DNA from 4 places in the Nonomuraea longicatena genome. Region 1 is predicted to be linked to each of the others. Evidence: riboswitches for the same ligand, from Rfam matches in the RefSeq annotation. Region 1 holds a riboswitch; each other region holds the start of a gene.
The links. A riboswitch is a leader RNA that binds a small molecule or an ion and turns the genes downstream of it on or off. The one in region 1 is predicted to bind cyclic di-AMP.

Region 2: it holds a riboswitch for cyclic di-AMP, as region 1 does, so the genes downstream of both, ABD120_RS18555 (C40 family peptidase) here and ABD120_RS05035 (hypothetical protein) in region 1, are expected to answer to the same signal.
Region 3: it holds a riboswitch for cyclic di-AMP, as region 1 does, so the genes downstream of both, ABD120_RS03805 (coiled-coil domain-containing protein) here and ABD120_RS05035 (hypothetical protein) in region 1, are expected to answer to the same signal.
Region 4: it holds a riboswitch for cyclic di-AMP, as region 1 does, so the genes downstream of both, ABD120_RS33970 (C40 family peptidase) here and ABD120_RS05035 (hypothetical protein) in region 1, are expected to answer to the same signal.

Annotation. Positions count from the first base shown of each region.
Region 1 is NZ_BAAAHQ010000002.1:271,094-275,295, reverse strand. It holds gene ABD120_RS05055 (lysophospholipid acyltransferase family protein) at 1-97, shown strand, start outside; gene ABD120_RS05050 (class I SAM-dependent methyltransferase family protein) at 94-864, shown strand; gene ABD120_RS05045 (aldo/keto reductase) at 861-1,721, shown strand; gene ABD120_RS05040 (DUF5302 domain-containing protein) at 1,795-1,992, shown strand; cyclic di-AMP (ydaO/yuaA leader) riboswitch at 2,158-2,293, shown strand; gene ABD120_RS05035 (hypothetical protein) at 2,497-3,315, shown strand; gene ABD120_RS05030 (hypothetical protein) at 3,430-4,202, opposite strand, start outside.
Region 2 is NZ_BAAAHQ010000017.1:170,677-174,878, reverse strand. It holds gene ABD120_RS18570 (C40 family peptidase) at 1-401, shown strand, start outside; gene ABD120_RS18565 (LysR family transcriptional regulator) at 365-1,261, opposite strand; gene ABD120_RS18560 (class I SAM-dependent methyltransferase) at 1,333-1,959, shown strand; cyclic di-AMP (ydaO/yuaA leader) riboswitch at 2,212-2,371, shown strand; gene ABD120_RS18555 (C40 family peptidase) at 2,424-2,954, shown strand; gene ABD120_RS18550 (eCIS core domain-containing protein) at 3,240-3,929, shown strand; gene ABD120_RS18545 (M48 family metallopeptidase) at 3,926-4,202, shown strand, end outside.
Region 3 is NZ_BAAAHQ010000002.1:9,249-13,450, reverse strand. It holds gene ABD120_RS03815 (DeoR/GlpR family DNA-binding transcription regulator) at 1-619, shown strand, start outside; gene galT (galactose-1-phosphate uridylyltransferase) at 616-1,677, shown strand; cyclic di-AMP (ydaO/yuaA leader) riboswitch at 1,746-1,883, shown strand; gene ABD120_RS03805 (coiled-coil domain-containing protein) at 1,889-2,836, shown strand; gene ABD120_RS03800 (GAP family protein) at 2,863-3,549, opposite strand; gene ABD120_RS03795 (ATP-binding protein) at 3,625-4,089, opposite strand.
Region 4 is NZ_BAAAHQ010000045.1:62,582-66,783, reverse strand. It holds gene ABD120_RS33980 (RDD family protein) at 1-1,451, opposite strand, end outside; gene ABD120_RS33975 (amino-acid N-acetyltransferase) at 1,565-2,107, opposite strand; cyclic di-AMP (ydaO/yuaA leader) riboswitch at 2,355-2,500, shown strand; gene ABD120_RS33970 (C40 family peptidase) at 2,506-3,528, shown strand; gene ABD120_RS33965 (helix-turn-helix domain-containing protein) at 3,533-3,745, opposite strand; gene lysX (bifunctional lysylphosphatidylglycerol synthetase/lysine--tRNA ligase LysX) at 4,091-4,202, opposite strand, start outside.

The DNA of each region.
Region 1 (4,202 bases):
CATCCGTTCAGCGCTTTCAGCAACCAGAGAACCAGGCACGGCGGACGTCCGGCGGTCCCCATCCCTCCAAAGCCTTCAGAAAGAGGAAATGTCATGAAGTGGTGGTTGATGCGGCTCCTGCTGCGTACCGTCGGCCGGCTCAGCCGGGGCATCCGCATCGGCTACCGGCACGGCTTCGACAGCGGCACCATGCTCGACTACGTCTACGCCGACCGCTCCCACGGCGCCCTGCTCATCGGCAGGCTCATCGACCGCGTCTACCTGAACGCCGTCGGCTGGCGAGCCATCCGAGCCCGCCGCGACCTCCTCGGCGACGTACTCAGGGAAGAGATCTCCGCCAGAGCGGGCCGCGCGCTCATCCTGGACGTCGCGGCCGGGCCCGGACGTTACCTGCTCGACGTCGCCAGGGAGCAGCCCGACGTCGAGGTCGTCTGCCGCGACCTCGCCCCCGCGGGGCTTGAGCTCGGACGGCGGCGGGCGGCCGCGCGCGGTCTCACCAACGTCCGCTTCGAGCGGGGCGACGCCTTCGACCCGGCCCCGCTGGGCCGTCCCGCCGACATCGTCGTGGTGTCCGGCCTGTACGAACTGATCCTGGACGACGACACGATCCGCGAGTCCTTCGTACGGCTGCGCGACCTGCTCGCCCCCGACGGCGTGCTGGTGTTCACCACGCAGACGCAGCACCCGCAACTGGAGTTCATCGCCAACGTGCTGCCCAACCGCGACGGCGAGTTGTGGGTGATGAAGTGCCGCCAGGCCGAGCAACTGCACGCCTGGGCCCTCGCGGCCGGGTACGGCGACGCGGTGAGTCGCCGCGAAAGAGTCGGCCTGTTCACGGTCACCACGGCCATGATGAAGGGATGAGGACTCGAGTCATCGGAACGACCGCTGTGAGCGCCGTCGGGCTGGGCGCCATGCCTATGTCGGTGCGGGGCCACATGCCTGACGAGGCCCAGTCGATCAGGACCGTCCACGCGGCGCTCGACGCCGGGGTGACCCTGATCGACACCGCCGACGCCTACACCCCCAGCCATACCGACGTGGGGCACAACGAACGGCTGGTCGCCAAGGCGCTGGCCTCCTGGGGCGGTGACGGCGACCGGGTGCTGGTGGCGACCAAGGGGGGTCACACCCGCGTGGAAGGCGGCGGGGGCTGGGAGGTCGACGGCAGGCCCGAATACCTGGTCCGGGCCTGCGAGGCGTCGCTGAAGGCGTTGGGCGTCGAGGCCATCGGCCTCTACCAGCACCATCGGCCCGACCCGGCGGTGCCGTACGAGGAGACGATCGGGGCGCTGCGCGATCTGCTCGACGCCGGGAAGATCCGGATGGCCGGAATCTCCAACGCCGATCCGGAGCAGATCAGGACGGCACAGCGGATTCTCGGCGGACGGCTGGCGAGTGTGCAGAACGAGTACTCGCCGCGCTTCCGCAGCAGTGAGCCGGAGGTGGACGTCTGCGCCGACCTGGGGCTCGCGTTCCTGCCGTGGTCGCCGCTCGGCGGCATGTCGGAGGCGGGCGAGCTGGGCGGCAGGCACGCGGTCTTCGCCGAGGTGGCGGCCGAGCGCGGGGTGTCGCCGCAGCGGGTGTGCATCGCCTGGGAGCTGGCCAGGAGCCCGGTGATGATCCCGATCCCGGGCGCCAGCCGTCCGTCGAGCATCCTGGACTGCGTGGCGGCGGCCGACCTCGACCTGACGGAGTCCGAGCTGGCCAGGCTGGGCTGAGGCGGGCGTCCGGTTTCGCGTCGCGCGAGCACACATGCGAAGCTGGGGGCGTCCCAAACACCAGGAGGTCCTCATGGCGGAATCACCGGAGCCCGAAGTCAGCGAAACTCCCGAGGACGAGATGAAGCGCAAGTTCCGGGAGGCACTGGACCGTAAGCGGAACCAGAATGCCGACGCGGGCGCGGGTGGCAGGGGCTCGGATCACTCGAAGATCCACGGCGCACATGGCCCCGCTGCCAACAAGCGATCGTTCCGACGCAAGAGCGGCTGAAACCGCGATATTTCCGGGGGGTACGGCTTACCGTACCCCCCTTTCTCTTGACCTTATTAGGTAGATCTTCGCCCGTTTCATGGCGTTTGCTTTGCATTTGTCGGGTTTGAGGCATACAGTCCATAGCGTTACCAGCTGGTGACCTGGCCCTTCACCAAGAAGGCCGACCGGCTGGCGCCGAATCCCGCTCCGGCGGGAACCGGGGAACCACGTTCCTTGGGGTGAATCCGACGAACCGTCGGTAGGGCACCTCCACGCCCGAACCCGTCAGCTAACCCGGTAGGCGAGATGGAGAGGACAGCTATCTCATGCACTGCCGCGACGTACCCCTCACCCGCGTAGCTTCACCCGCCGCCTACTGAGCGGCCCCTTCCTCAAGGATCACCACCCCCCCTAGCGCTCCCGCGTAGCGACCGTTCGGCCTTTTGCCCGGCTACGCGCCGATGACGAGCGCCATCCCTGACCCCGTACGAAGGACTTTGCTTTATGTCTCGCCGCTTCGGCATGCGTAGCTTTGCCATGTTCGTCTCCACCGCCGCCCTTGCCGGTGCCGTCACCGTCGGCGCCGGGGCGCCCGCGTCGGCCGACGACCACTTCACCGACAAGCAGACCCTCCTGCACGGCTCCACCACCGCCTCCTACTACTGGGACGACGGCTCCGGCCGCAACGGCGACACCGGCATGCCCGCCAGCGGCAAGCCCATGCAGAAGGGTCTGGCCGCCAGCCCGAGCTGGCCGCTGCTCACCGAGGGCTACGTCGTCTACAAGGGCAAGAAGATGCCCTTCTTCGTCGGCGACCGAGGCCCCGGCATCCCCTCCAACAGGGGCATCATGCTCGACCTCGACGCCAAGACCTTCGCCGACCTCACCGGCGGCACCTTCAACTCGCGCTCGCTGACCGTCGACGGCGTCGGCGGCCAGGGTCACATCAAGGTGGACTACGTCATCACCAAGTGGGGACCCGGCGTCGGCAAGAAGAACCACCCGGTCGCCTTCGCCACCGGCGCCTGGGGTCGCAAGGACCACAACCCGGCCAAGCCGCCGGTGATCGCCGCCGAGAAGCCGGCCGAGAAGCCGTCGCAGGACGCCGCGGAGAAGAACGCTCCCGCCGTGGTCGCCGAGCGGCCCAGCTCCACCCCCGGCGCCAAGAGCCCGAAGGCCGCGTCGGCTGAGAACGCGTCCGCGCAGCTCGCGGCGGCCAGCACCGCTGACGAGAGCCGTCCGACCGGCGTCGCCGCCCTCGCCGTCATCGGCGGGCTGGCCCTGCTCGGCGGCGGACTGTTCATCGGCCGCGACCGCCTGCGCAAGGTCTTCCAGCGCTGACCTGACGCACTCGAAAGCACGTACAAAAGGGCTGTCCACCCGTCTGCGTGAAGCGGGCGTCCCCAGACCTCACCGGTCGGGGGACGCCCGCTTCCGCCGTTTCCGGGGGACTCGTCAGCGCAGCCGTTCCAGGCCCTGCTTGACGGCCGCCAGCACCTCGGGATCCCGCATGGGGTTGGCGCGGGGCACGTGCGGCCCTTCCCGCCGGGCACTCCTGCCCCGCCTCGGCAACTCCCCGTACGGTGGCCTGCCCCGCCCGGCGGTGGCCGCCCCACCCGCGTCGGCGCGGGCCGCGGCCTCGGAAGGCGCCGTTTCCCGCCCACCGGTACGGCTCGCCAGGTCAGCGGGGGCTTCTTCGCCCAGGCCGGCGAGCGCCGTCGCGCCGGCAGCCGAGGCGTCCGCCACCTCGACCACGTCCACCATCTCGACCACGTCCGAGATATCGGCCTCGCCCACCACCTCGGCCACGTCCGAGACGTCGGCCCCGTCCACCGTCTCGGCCACGTCCGGCATTCTGGACGCGGCCGTCTTCTTGGACCGGTGGGGTTCTTCGGGAGGGGGCTGTGGGCCGGAGGCGGGTTCCGGGCGGGTGAGCAGGCCCAGGGCGGCCATCCGGCGCACGGTGAGCAGCACCGTGTAGACCGGCTGCCCGAGCCGGACCGCCAGGTCCGCCGGTGTGGCGACCCCGTCCGCGTGGATCAGGATCTCCCATTCGAGCTCCCCCACCGTGACCCGCTGTCCCGGCGGCCGGTGCGCGGGCGTGACGGGCACGCCGTCGAGCTCCGTCGATGGCCAGGTCTGCGCCAACTCGCTTCTCCTTCGCGCGCACTCGCGGATCAGCCAGGCGACCTCGAAGGCCCACACCTCACCGTACGGGTGCCGCTCAC
Region 2 (4,202 bases), on a different contig from region 1:
CCGGCAATCCCAACAGCACCGGCACGAAGTACACCGGGCCCGCCTCCGGCAACGCCCGCTCGGCGCTGCAGTTCGCCTTCGCCCAGACCGGCAAGCCGTACATCTACGGCGGCACCGGGCCGCGCGGCTACGACTGCTCGGGCTTCACCCAGGCGTCCTGGCGGGCGGCAGGGGTCTCGCTGCCGCGCACCACCTGGCAGCAGTGGGCCTGGGGCGCCAACCGCAAGGTGCCGCTCGACCAGCTCCAGCCCGGCGACCTGATCTTCTCCCAGGGGCTCGGCCACGTCACCATGTACGCGGGCAACGGCAACATCGTGCACGCGCCGCAGACCGGCGACGTGATCAAGGTGGTCAAGCTGTCCGCCTACGGCAAGTCCATCGCCGGAGCCATCCGCCCGTAGCGGGTCATCAGCTCCAGGAAGGCCCGTACGGCCGGGCTCGGCTCCGGCAGCGCGACCGCGTGCACCGCCCGGACGGGCAGCGCGGGCACGGGACGCAGCAGCCGGATGTCCTGCCGTACGGCCCGGCCCGCCATCGCCGGGTACACCATGACGCCGACGCCCGCCGCCACCAGGCCTTGCCTGCCGTTCCAGTCGTCGCACACGTGGCTGACCCTCGGCGGGCCGCCCAGGGCGGCGGCCAGCTCCGACAGCGGGCCCAGACAGTCGGGGTGGGTGCCGTCGATCCACGCCTCGCCGGACAGGTCGGCGAGCCGTACCCGCCGCCCTGCGGCCAGCGGGTGGCTCGCGGGCAGCGCCACGAGGAGTTCGTCGTCCAGGAGCGGCACCGACTCCAGCCCGGCGGGGGGCGCCGGGTCGCGCGAGGTGAGCAGCGCCAGGTCGGCGTCGCCGTCCAGGACGGCGGCGGCGTCGGCGCGGCCTACGATCAGCGACAACTCCACGCCGGGGTGCTCGGCCGCGAACGCGCCGAAGCAGCCGGGCACGAACGCGGTCGCCGCGCTCGGGAACGCCTGCACGCGCACCCGCCCCGCCTCGGCCAGCGCGTGCGCGCGGAGCCGGGCCTCCAGCAGGGTCATCCCGTCGAGCACCCGGGCCGCGTCCTCCAGGGCCGCGCGGCCCGCGTCCGTCGCGCGCACGCCCCTCGGCAGCCGCTCGAACAGCCGCACGCCGGTGCGCCGCTCCAGGGCGGCGATCTGACGGGAGACCGCGGGCTGCGTCATCGACAGCGCGCCGGCCGCGGCGGAGAACGAGCCGAGGCGGCCCACGGTGAGGAGAACCTTCAGCGACCAGGTGTCAAGCATGCGCCGAGCTTATGGCGGGCATGCCGTACCCGCAGTGGTGCGCATGCCTTCGGCCGCAGCATGCTCGGCTCATGAACTCCTGGATCACCTCCGTCCTGCCCGCCGCGCCCGCCCGCGTGCTGGACGCCGGATGCGGCGCGGGCACGCTCGCGGCCCAGCTCATCGCGGGCGGGTACGACGTCACGGCCATCGACCTCGACCCGTCGGCCGCGCTCGCCGCCGGGGTGCCCGCCGTCCGGGCGGACCTGGCCGGTTTCGAGGCGGCGCCCTTCGAGGCCATCGTGATGAGGATGTCGCTGCACCACATGGAGCCGATGGAGATGGCGCTGAACGCGGCCGCGCGGCTGCTGGCCCCCGGCGGCAGCCTCGTGGTGGACGACTTCGCCTGGGAGCGGGCCGACCCCGCCGCCGCCACCTGGTTCTACGACGCCGGGGCCGTCATCGGCGGGCGCGACCTGGTCGCCGACCCGGCGAACGAGTGGGAACGGGAGCACGGCGACCTCGCGACGGGCGAGGAGATGCTCGCGGCGATCAGCGCCCGCTTCGACGTGAAGACGCTGCGGCGGGTGCCGTTCCTGCACCGGTACCTCAAGTGCGAGGGGGAGCGCGCGGAGCGGCTGCGGACGATCGAGGAACTGCGCCACCCGCTCATCGGGCTGCGCGTCCTCGCCGTGTCCCGTGGGACGGACGGGACCTGACTCACGGGCCGCCGGACAAGTGTGAGGGAGGTCACATTTCGATAACGACGCAGGGGTGCCGAGCAGCGCGATCCCTTCTGACAGGAACCCCTGCCGGATCTTGACAGGTTCACCCGGCTTTTGCCGCCGATCGGCGGCGCCGGGTACTTTCTGGCGTCGCGGCGGCACGCCATGGCGCCGCGACGCCGACACCGGGCCTCACGAGGCCCGGTGGGGACGTATAGAGATCCGCGGTCGGCCCGTTTCCACGAGGGCGACGACCAGCCGAGTCCGTGCAGTCAGGAGGCACGGAGCCGGGGACCCGCCGATCCCGATCACCGGGATCACGGGGTGAGTCGGCGCAGCCGCGCCGTAGGGCGACTTCCAGGCCCGAACCCGTCAGCTAACCCGGTAGGCGTTCGTGGAAGATCCGAGGAGAAATCCTGTCTATCCCCCTGAGTAACCCCCGCCTTGTCGTGTCCGGGGTGCTGGTCACCATGTCCATGACAGCAGGAGGGCTCGCCCTCCATGCCCCGGCGGCCGGGGCCGCAACGGCCCCCGCCGAGACCGAGGCGGCCGCCGCTGAACCGGGCACCACAGCCCGGAGCAGGACGGCCACCGCAGGGAAGACCCTTTCCAAGTCCACACGGCAGCGGGTGAAGGCCGGAAAGGCCGTCTCCGTCGCCAAGGCGCAGGTCGGGGACCCGTACAGGTACGGTGCCACGGGTCCAGGTGCCTTCGACTGCTCCGGACTGGTCCAGTACGCCTGGAAGAAGGCCGGAGTGAAGATCCCCCGCGTGACGTACAGCCAGTACGCGCGCATCGACAAGAAGGTCACCTGGAAGCGGCTGCGGCCCGGTGACCTGATGTTCTTCCGGGGCCGAGGCCATGTCGGCATGTACGTCGGCGACGGCAGGATGGTCCACTCGCCCAGCTCGGGCAAGCGGGTCCGGGTCGACCGCATCAGCGAATGGCGCAGGGCGTCGTTCGTCGGCGCGGTGCGTCCCGGCCTGTAAGGCGCGACATCCCCGTCCCAGGCCGTCGTGCCGGGGACGGGGGTCCGCACAGGGGCGGCTACCATCGGGGCCGTGAGCCGTCGCGCCGCAGTGGCGGCCCCCGCACTGGTCGCGTGTCTGATCGCGACCACCCCGAGCTGCGCCCCCGCACCCGGCTCTTCCGCGCCCGGCTCGTCCGCTGTCGCGCCTGGCGCTTCCGCCCCTGCGTCCGGCTCTCCCACCCCCGCACCCCGTTCTTCCGCCTCCGCGTCCGGTCCTTCGGCGCCCGGGTCCGGTTCGTCCGCCGTGCCCCAGGGTTCGGCACCCGCTACCCGGCCCGCCCTCTCCGGGCGGCCCGCCCACGGCGGGGAGCTCAGACGGCCCGGCCACGACCTCCGCCGGCGTGCCGAACGGGCCGCCCGCCGGGTCGAGGCCGTCCTGGGCACACCCGTACGGCCGGACGTCCGCGTCGCCGCCTCTGCCGCCGACGCCGCCCGCGCGATCGGCGCCGCCTCCGTCGACGGGCTCGCCGCCGTCGCCCACGACGGCCGCGTGATCGTCGTGCCCGAGACCTACGGAAGACTCACCCCCACCGGCCGCGACGTCGTGCTCGCCCACGAGCTCACCCACGTCGCCGCGGGCACCGACGGCCTGCCGCCCTGGCTGTACGAGGGCTTCGCCGACTACGTCGCCTACCGCGACGCGGGCCTTGCCGTACCTGAGGCCGCCGCGGAACTCGCCGAAGAGGTCAGAGCGGGACGCCTGCCCGAGAACCTCCCGGAACCCGCTGACTTCGCCCCCGGCGCGCCCCGGCTCGCGCAGAGCTACCAGGAGGCGTGGCTGGCGTGCCGCCTCATCGCGCACGCGTACGGAGAGGCGACACTGGTGAGGCTCTACCGTGATGCCCAGCGGGTCGGAGCCGGCCGCGCACTACCCGTGCCCGTGGCCGAGCTGACCCGTGACTGGCGCGCGTACCTGGGGGAGGAACTGGCGTGACACGACAGCCCGACGACGACGACGGGCGGCTGCGGCGGCAGGCGGGGATCGCCGCCGCGATCCTCGGCCTCCTGGTGATCGCCGTGGCCGCGATCACCACACCGTGGCGGCCGCTGCCCTCCGGAGATCCGGCCCAGGACTTCACCCCGGCCGAGATCGCCCGTTCGCAGGCGTTCGACGCGGCCACGAGCCTGCCGTCCTACCTGTCGCTCGGACTCACGATCGTCTTCGCCGGGCTGCTGGCCGCCACACCGCTCGGCGCCCGCGTCCTGG
Region 3 (4,202 bases), 260 kb from region 1:
CGGGGCGACCGCTCTGGGCCCCGGCTCCACGGAGGAGCCGGGCTTCGTCGCCAAGTCCGCCCGTCAGCAGCAGGAGAAGGAGGCCATCGCGCGCCGTGCCGCCCGGCTGGTCCGGCCGGGCACCGCCGTCGCCCTGTCGGCCGGCACCACCACCTGGGCGCTGGCCCACCACCTCGTCGCCGTGGCCGAGTTGACCGTCATCACCAACTCGATCCCGGTCGCCGAGGTCTTCCACCGCACCCCCCGCGCCGACCGCACGGTCGTGCTGACCGGCGGAGTGCGCACCCCCTCCGACGCGCTCGTCGGCCCCGTCGCGGTCGCCGCGATCCGGCGCCTGCACGTCGACACCCTGTTCCTCGGTGTGCACGGCATGAGCACGCGGGCCGGTTTCACCACGCCCAACCTGCTGGAGTCCGAGACCGACCGCGAACTCGTCACCGCCGCCGGCCGCCTGGTCGTCCTCGCCGACCACACCAAGTGGAACACCGTCGGCATCAGCACGATCGCCGATCTGAGCGAGGCCGACCTCGTCGTCAGCGACCCGGCGCTACCGGAGGAGGCCCGCGCCGAACTGTCCGAGCGGGCCTGTGAAGTCATCATCGCGGAAGGCACGCAGTGAAGCGCACCATCACCCACCTGGCCGACGGGCGGGAGCTCATCTACTTCGACCGGCGCGACGACGCCGACCGCGGCGCGGTCGACCGGCGTCCGCTCGATCCCCGGCCCGTGGCCTCCGAACTGCGCTACGACCCGCTGACGGAGGAGTGGGTCGCCATCGCGGGGCACCGGCAGACGCGCACGTTCCTGCCGTCGGCCGCCGAGTGCCCGCTGTGCCCGTCCACGGACACGCACTCGTCGGAGATCCCGGCCGCCGACTACGACGTGGTCGTGTTCGAGAACCGCTTCCCCTCATTCAGCGGAAATTTCGGGACTTATCGTGATGTCGGGGGGTTGAGTGAGGTCAGGCCCGGTGCGGGCCGCTGCGAGGTCGTCTGCTTCACCTCGGAGCACTCCTCGTCGTTCTCCCGGCTGTCCGACGCGCAGGTCGAGCTGGTCATGGAGGCATGGGCCGACCGTACGGCGGAGCTGTCCGCCATCGAGGGCGTCGAGCAGGTCTTCTGCTTCGAGAACCGGGGCGAGGAGATCGGCATCACGCTGCCGCACCCCCACGGGCAGATCTACGCCTACCCGTACGTGACCCCGCGCACCGCGCGCCAGCTCGCCGCCGCCGCCAAACGGCCGGGGCTGTTCGCCGACGTGCTGGCCGCGGAACGGGCGGGTGAGCGGGTCGTGGCCGCCAACGAACTGTGGACCGCCTTCGTGCCCGCGGCCGCCCGCTGGCCGTACGAGGTGCATGTCTACCCCCACCGGCGGGTGCCCGACCTCGCGGCGCTGAGCGAGGAGGAGCGCGCGGCCTTCGCCCCGCTCTACACCTCGGTGCTGCGGGCGCTCGACGGGCTGTTCGGCGTCGCCATGCCGTACGTCTCCGCCTGGCACCAGGCGCCGGTGCGTCACCTGCGTGAGCTGGGATATCTCCACCTGGAGCTGTTCAGCGTCAGACGGGCGCCGGGCAAGCTCAAGTACCTTGCCGGATCGGAGTCCGCTATGGGAGCCTTCGTCAACGACGTGCTTCCCGAAGAGGCCGCCCGGCAGATTCGATCACAGGTAGATCACTAATTGATTTCCGATTAGACTCGCATTGCCGGACATTTACCACTAACATCCTCACTGGCACCGGTCGTCACAGCCGTTGCCCGCCTAATCCCGGGCGTGTTGCCCGGGAGCCGGGGACCCACTTGCACCTGGGGTGAATCCACTTTCGTGGTAGGGCAGCTTCCAGCCCGAATCCGTCAGCTAACCCGGTCGGCAGATGGAGAGGATCTTCGCTGTGGCAGTTGCGTCCCCCGCGACTCTGGCCATCGGACTCATCACCGCGAGCACGCTGTTTCTCGCCCCCACTGCGCAGGCGGCCCCCAAGCCTTCGGAGAAGCAGTTGCGTGGCGAGCTCGTCGACCTCAACAAGAAAGTCGATCAGCTGATCGAGCAGTACAACGGAAAGCGCGTCGCCCTCGCCAAGGCGCAGGACGCCGAGAAGACGGCGGGCGCCCGGCTCGCCGAGGCGGAGAAGACACTCGGCGACGCCCAGCGCCGCGTGACCGAGATCGCCACCAAGCGTTACCAGAGCCAGAGCGCCGCACTTCCCCACTTCCTCGTGCCCGACGCCGGGGCCGCAGCGGTGATGGAACAGATCACCGACGAGGAGCAGGCCGTCGTCGACAACCTGGTCGTCGTTCGCGACGAGAAGAAGAAGGCCGCCGACGAGGCCGCCGCGCTCGCCGTCGACCTCGCCGCCCAGGCCGACGAGGTCGACAAGCGGCGCACGGAGGCCGAGGGCGTCATCGACGACATCAAGGCCAAGCTGAAGGCACTCATGCCGTACGGCACCGGCAAGCGCGCCAACGGCAGCTGGGCCCCCGAACTGCCCGCGGGGCGCGAGAACATCACCTCCCGCATGCGGATCATCCGCGACGAGATCAAGAAGACCTTCGACATGCCGTTCGAGATCGGCTGCTACCGCTCAGGTGGTGGCGGAGAGCACCCTCTCGGCCGCGCCTGCGACTTCATGATGAGCACCGGCGGCAGCATGCCGACCGCCGCCAACCTGCGGCTCGGGGACCGGATCTCCGAGTGGGCCATCAAGAACAAGGACCGCTTCGGCGTGAAGTACGTGATCTGGAAGCAGCGCATCAACATGGGCTCGGGCTGGCGCCAGATGAGCGACCGGGGCAGCATCACCCAGAACCACTACGACCATCCGCACATCTCGATGTACTGACTTGGAACGTTCCCAAACCGCCGGACTCACCCTCCGGCGACCAGATCCCGGAAGAAGTCCAGCTTGACCAGCGCGTCGCGGGCGATGAGGAAGCCGACGATCGCGAGGGTCCAGCCCACGGCGGAAGCGGCGTTCCTGGTGATGAAGGCGCGCACGCGCTCCAGCATCCCCTCGATGCGGGGCCCGGCGAGGGCGCGGCCGGCCATCAGCACCAGCATCGGCACGACCATCAGCACCACGTAGCCCGCCAGCAGCGGCAGCCACTGCGCGGCACCCAGCCCGGCGGTCGTCATCAACCCGACGGCCGCCAGGTACGGGAACATCGTCGCGACCTCGACCAGACCGGCCGTGAGCGCGACGCCCATCATGGTGAGGGGCCCGCCCACCTTGGGCTCCCACGGCTTCTTCTGCTTCTTGGAGTCGAACTTCCAGCTCAGCGCGAACAGGAAGACGCCGAGGACGAGCTGGACCCAGTACGCGGGCTGGGACTCCAGCGCAGCGCCGAAACGCTCCATCACCACCGACAGGCCCATCATGAGGGCGACGCCGACGAGGAAGTAGAAGACGCTGATCGTGGTCAGGTAGACCACCAGACGGCCGCCCTGGCGCCGATCGGAGGACAGCATGAGGACCAGCGGGATGCCGAGCGTCCCGAAACTGGTGCTGTCCCACAGGGCGAGGGCGCCGAGAGTGAGGAGGAGCGCGAGATCCATGACCAACAGAGTGGCAGCGCGGAGCGGGGCTTTCCTCCTACGGGGGAGCCAACCGGACGTACGACTTTGTGCTGACTACTCGGTGCGGAACAGCGCCCACACGGCCTTTCCGCCGCGGTTGAGCGGATCCCAGCCCCAGCACTGGCTGTACGTCTCGACGATGTACAGGCCCCGGCCGTTCTCGGAGACGAAGTCCGGTTCCTTGCGCGTCGGCACCTCGTCGCTCGGGTCGGCCACCGCGAGCAGGACGTGCGGCGCCACGCGCATCAGCAGAAGGGTGAGGCCGGCGTGACCCCGGGTGTAACGCACCGCGTTCGTCACGAGTTCGGAGACCACCAGGGCGGCGTCGTCGCTGAGCTCGGCACAACCCCAGTCGCTGAGCGTGGCCCGGGTCACGTCACGGGCGGTCTTGACCGAGTCGGCCTGAAAAGGGAGCGGACACGCCGTGGTGTGCGGGTGGCGGTTCTCCAGCAGGGTGTCGAATCCGACTTCGCGGGTGATCTGCAGGCAATCGGCAGTGGCCAGAGGATCCTCCACCATTCTGCCGCTACCTCCAGCTCCCCATTGGTTTAGTGCATGTTTGGCCCAATATGCACTAGGCCATCATGGGTCACCGACCGGTGATGCTGCAAGACCCAAATGCACGTGCAAAT
Region 4 (4,202 bases), on a different contig from region 1:
TAGCCCATGGGCGCGCCCACCTGGACGATCTTGATGCCCATGACCATCTTGCCGATCGTCTGGCCCTTGGCCTTGGTCAGGAAGAACTCGTAGGCGATGTAGATGCCGCCCAGGAGGAGGCCGAGGATCAGTTGGGCCGCACCCACGCTGAGGCTCCCCGACGACGCTCCGGACGAGGAGTTGTAGCTGACCACCAAGGCGCCGATCACGATCACGCCGAGGATGAAGTAGACGATGCCGAACAGGACGAAGTCGATGAGCCGGGCGACCAGGCGCTGCCACCACTCCGCCAGCGGCGCGGGCGCGCCGGGCGGCTGCACCCCGACGGGCTGGTTGTACGGCTGACCGTAGCCGGGCTGCGCCTGGCCGTAGGGCTGGGCGGGTGCACCGTACTGCTGCTGGCCGTACTGCTGACCGTAACCGGGCTGGGGCTGACCGTACTGCTGCTGCTCGTATCCCGGCTGCGCGTACTGCTGCTGCCCGTAACCGGACTGGGCCTGCTGCCCGTAACCGTGTTGACCGGAGCCGGGCTGGCCGTAGCCGGACTGGTCGGGAGTGGGCTGGCCGTAGCCCTGCTGGTCGGAACCAGGCTGCTGACCGTAGGCGGGCTGCTGGCCGTAGCCCTGGTCAGGGGCGGGCTGGCCGTAGCCCTGGTCAGGGGCGGGCTGGCCGTAACCCTGGTCAGGGGCGGGCTGGCCGTAACCCTGCTGGTCCGAACCCGGCTGCTGACCGTAGGCGGGCTGCTGGCCGTAGCCCTGCTGGTCGGAACCAGGCTGCTGACCGTACGCGGGCTGCTGACCGTAGCCCTGGTCAGGGGCGGGCTGGCCATAACTCTGCTGGCCGTAACCCTGCTGGTCCGAACCAGGCTGCTGACCATAGGCAGGCTGGCCGTAGCCACCCTGCTGGTCATGAGCGGGCTGACCATGAGCCGGCTGGCCCTGGGCGGGCTGGCCGTACCCGGGCTGCTGGCCCTGGGCGGGCTCGAAGCCCGGCTGCTGACCCGACGGCTGTCCGTAGCCGGGCTGCTGACCCGACGGCGGCTGCTGTCCGTAGCCGGGCTGCTGGCCATAGGCAGGTTGTCCGTACGCGGGCTGCTGGCCGTAGCCCTGCTGCCCCTGGGCGGGCTGTCCGTAGGCGGGCTGCTGACCCGACGGTGGCTGCTGGCCGTAACCAGGCTGAGCGTACTGCTGATCCTGGCCGTATTGCTGGCCCTGGCCGGGCTGCTGTCCATACGCGGGCTGCTGGCCGTAGCCCTGCTGGCCCTGGGCGGGCTGGCCGTACTGCTGGCCGGAAGGCTGGCCGTAGCCTTCGCCCTCGTGCCGGTAGCCGACGACCGTCGCCTCGGGGTCGGACTCTCCCTGGGGGTAGCCCGAGTTCTGCTGTCCGTATTGAGGCGCCCCGGAATTGTCGCCGGGGTCGGCCTGCGGATACGGCGGCTGTCCGGTGCTCACCGTGTCACCTCGCTTCGAGTGTGCATGTGGCACATGTCAGGACACATGCCTTCGCTGCCCAACGTATCGACATAGGTATCTACAATCACCTTTCCCTTTGGTCGACGCCCGAGTCAAACGACGGGCAAGTGGAGCAGCATCCTGGTGTTGCCCAAGGTGTTGGGCTTGACGTGCTCCAGGTCGAGGAACTCGGCAACCCCCTCGTCATAGGAGGCGAGCAACTCGGCATAGACCTCAGGTGAGACGGGTGTGCCCTGGATCGGACGGAAGCCGTGGCGGGCGAAGAAATCGATCTCGAAAGTCAGGCAGAACACGCGCCGGAGCCCGAGTTCGCCGGCCGTTTTGATCAAAGCCGACACGATCTTGTACCCGATTCCCAGGCCACGGCTGTTCGGATCAACGGCGACCGTACGAATCTCCGCCAGATCCTCCCACAAGACATGCAATGCGCCGCAACCTACTACCTGGCCACCGTGTTCGGCGACCCAGAATTCCTGTATGTCCTCATACAGGGTCACGGTCGCCTTCTCCAGCAGCCGGGGACCGGCGCCGGCATAGGTGTCCACGAGGCGCCTGATCGCGTGGACGTCGGGGGTCCGGGCGCGTCTCACGACGAGCCCTAGGTCGGGAACCTCTCGTTCGGCCACCTGCTCCATGGCAGTTCAGCGTACAGAGCGCATTACGGTTCGTCCGTATTTACCCACCCCGCGACCACATACGGCCCAGCCGCGCTCACCTGGCCATCAGGCTCTCAAACAGGGGCAAACAGGGCGCAATTTCCCCACTACTGTGATCGCACCGTTACTCTTCGGTTGCACAACCGCCACCGAATCCGCGATTCCGGTTGAGCACGAACTCCGGGTGCACTAGTGTCCACCGACGATGTCACCCCGCGCAGGCGCGCGAGGCGGCACGCCTAATCCCATCGAGAGGAACCGGGAACCCACCCGTGGCCGAAGGCCACCGGGGTGAATCCGGGCGACCTTGCCCGGTAGGGCCACTCAGCCCGAACCCGTCAGCCAACCCGGTCGGCGTCGTCGAGAGGAACTGGTTGGTGAAGAGGAACAGCGCGAGCGAACCTCCCGAACCCGGGAGCCGGAGAAGACTCGCCGCCGTCGTGACCGCCCTGGTGTTGACCATTCCCATCGGCCCCGTCGGCACCGCCGGCACAGCGGCCGCCGACCCTGAGCCCACCCTCAAGGAGCTCGCCGACCGGGCGGAGAAGCTGCACACGCAGATCGGCACCCTCTCCGAGCAGTACAACGGCCAGCGGGTGAAGCTCAAGGACGCCGAGAAGGCCGTGGACGACGCCGAGCGCACCCTCCGCGCCAGCCAGGCCGACCTCGACGTCAAGCAGCGCAGGGCGGGCGCGCTGGCCCAGCAGGAGTACATGACGGGCGGCCTGAACAACACGCTGGCCCTGATGAGCCCCGCGGACCCCGAGACCTTCCTGGGCCGGGCCGCCACCACGTACGCCATCCAGCGGCAGCACGGCGAGCAGCTCGGCCAGGTCACCCGCGCGCGCAAGGCCGCGGAGACCGCCAGGACGGGCGCGAAGGCCCGCATCGCCGAGGTCCGCCGGCTCGTCGACGACCTCGGCAGCAGGCGCGACAAGATCACCAAGCTGGTGGCGAAGGTCGAGGGCGACCTGTTCGGCCGCGCACTCGGCGAGGCCGGACGGCCCGGCACCCCGGCCAAGCGGGTCGAACTGCCGATCCCCGGGCAGGGCAAGGCCGCCACAGCGGCCAGGTGGGCGCTGACGCAGCAGCTCAAGCCGTACGTGTGGGGGGCCGAGGGCCCCGGCTCCTACGACTGCTCCGGTCTGGTGATGGCCGCCTACAAGCAGGTCGGCATCTCGCTGCCGCACTACACCGGCCACCAGTGGACGGCGGGCAAGCGCATTTCACGCGCCGAACTGCGCCCCGGCGACCTGGTGTTCTTCTACAACGACCTGCACCACGTAGGCATCTACCTGGGCGGCGGCATGATGGTGCACGCGCCGCGCACCGGTGACGTGGTGCGGATCGCCGCGATCGACCGGCGCCCGTGGGCGGGCGCGGTGCGAATCGCCGCCTGATCACTCAGATGAGTTGACGACGGGCCGCCCAGGCCACCGCTTCGATCGCGGTGGCCACGCCGATCCTGTCGCAAATTCCGCGCAAACGGCGGCGTACGGTGCGTCCACTGACGTCCAGCCGGCGCCCCACCCGATCGACCGTGACACCCTTGGCCAGCTCGGCCAACAAGGCTAAATCGGCATGGCTCAGCTCGACGCCCTCGGTGAGCACATCCATCGGGAGCCCTCCCCCCAACAGTGGAACTCGCAAGACGTCTCGGCCCGAGCGTAGGTGCTCGTCTCGGAGACGGTAAACGCATTCGCGAAAGGACGTCAAGCGCGGCTGTCGGGACCCTTGACAAGGCGCATTGACTTGATCGGCAAAGATGTGAGCTACTCACCATATGTCGTCACACGTCGGGACGGGATGAGCCGTCACAGCGCCCCTGACAACACCTCACCCGAATCTGACAAGTTGAAAGTTTCCTTCGCGCTCCGTGCGCGTGGCGAGGGAAAACGCGCAGGTCGCCTGCGTACTTCGCGACGGAGGCGGCCGGGCGGCCGCGACGGGCCGCCCGGACGCTCACTGACCGGCGGGCTTGACCAGCGGGAAGAGGATCGTGTCGCGGATGTTCTTGCCGGTGAGGGCCATGATCATGCGATCGATGCCGACGCCGACGCCGCCCGTGGGCGGC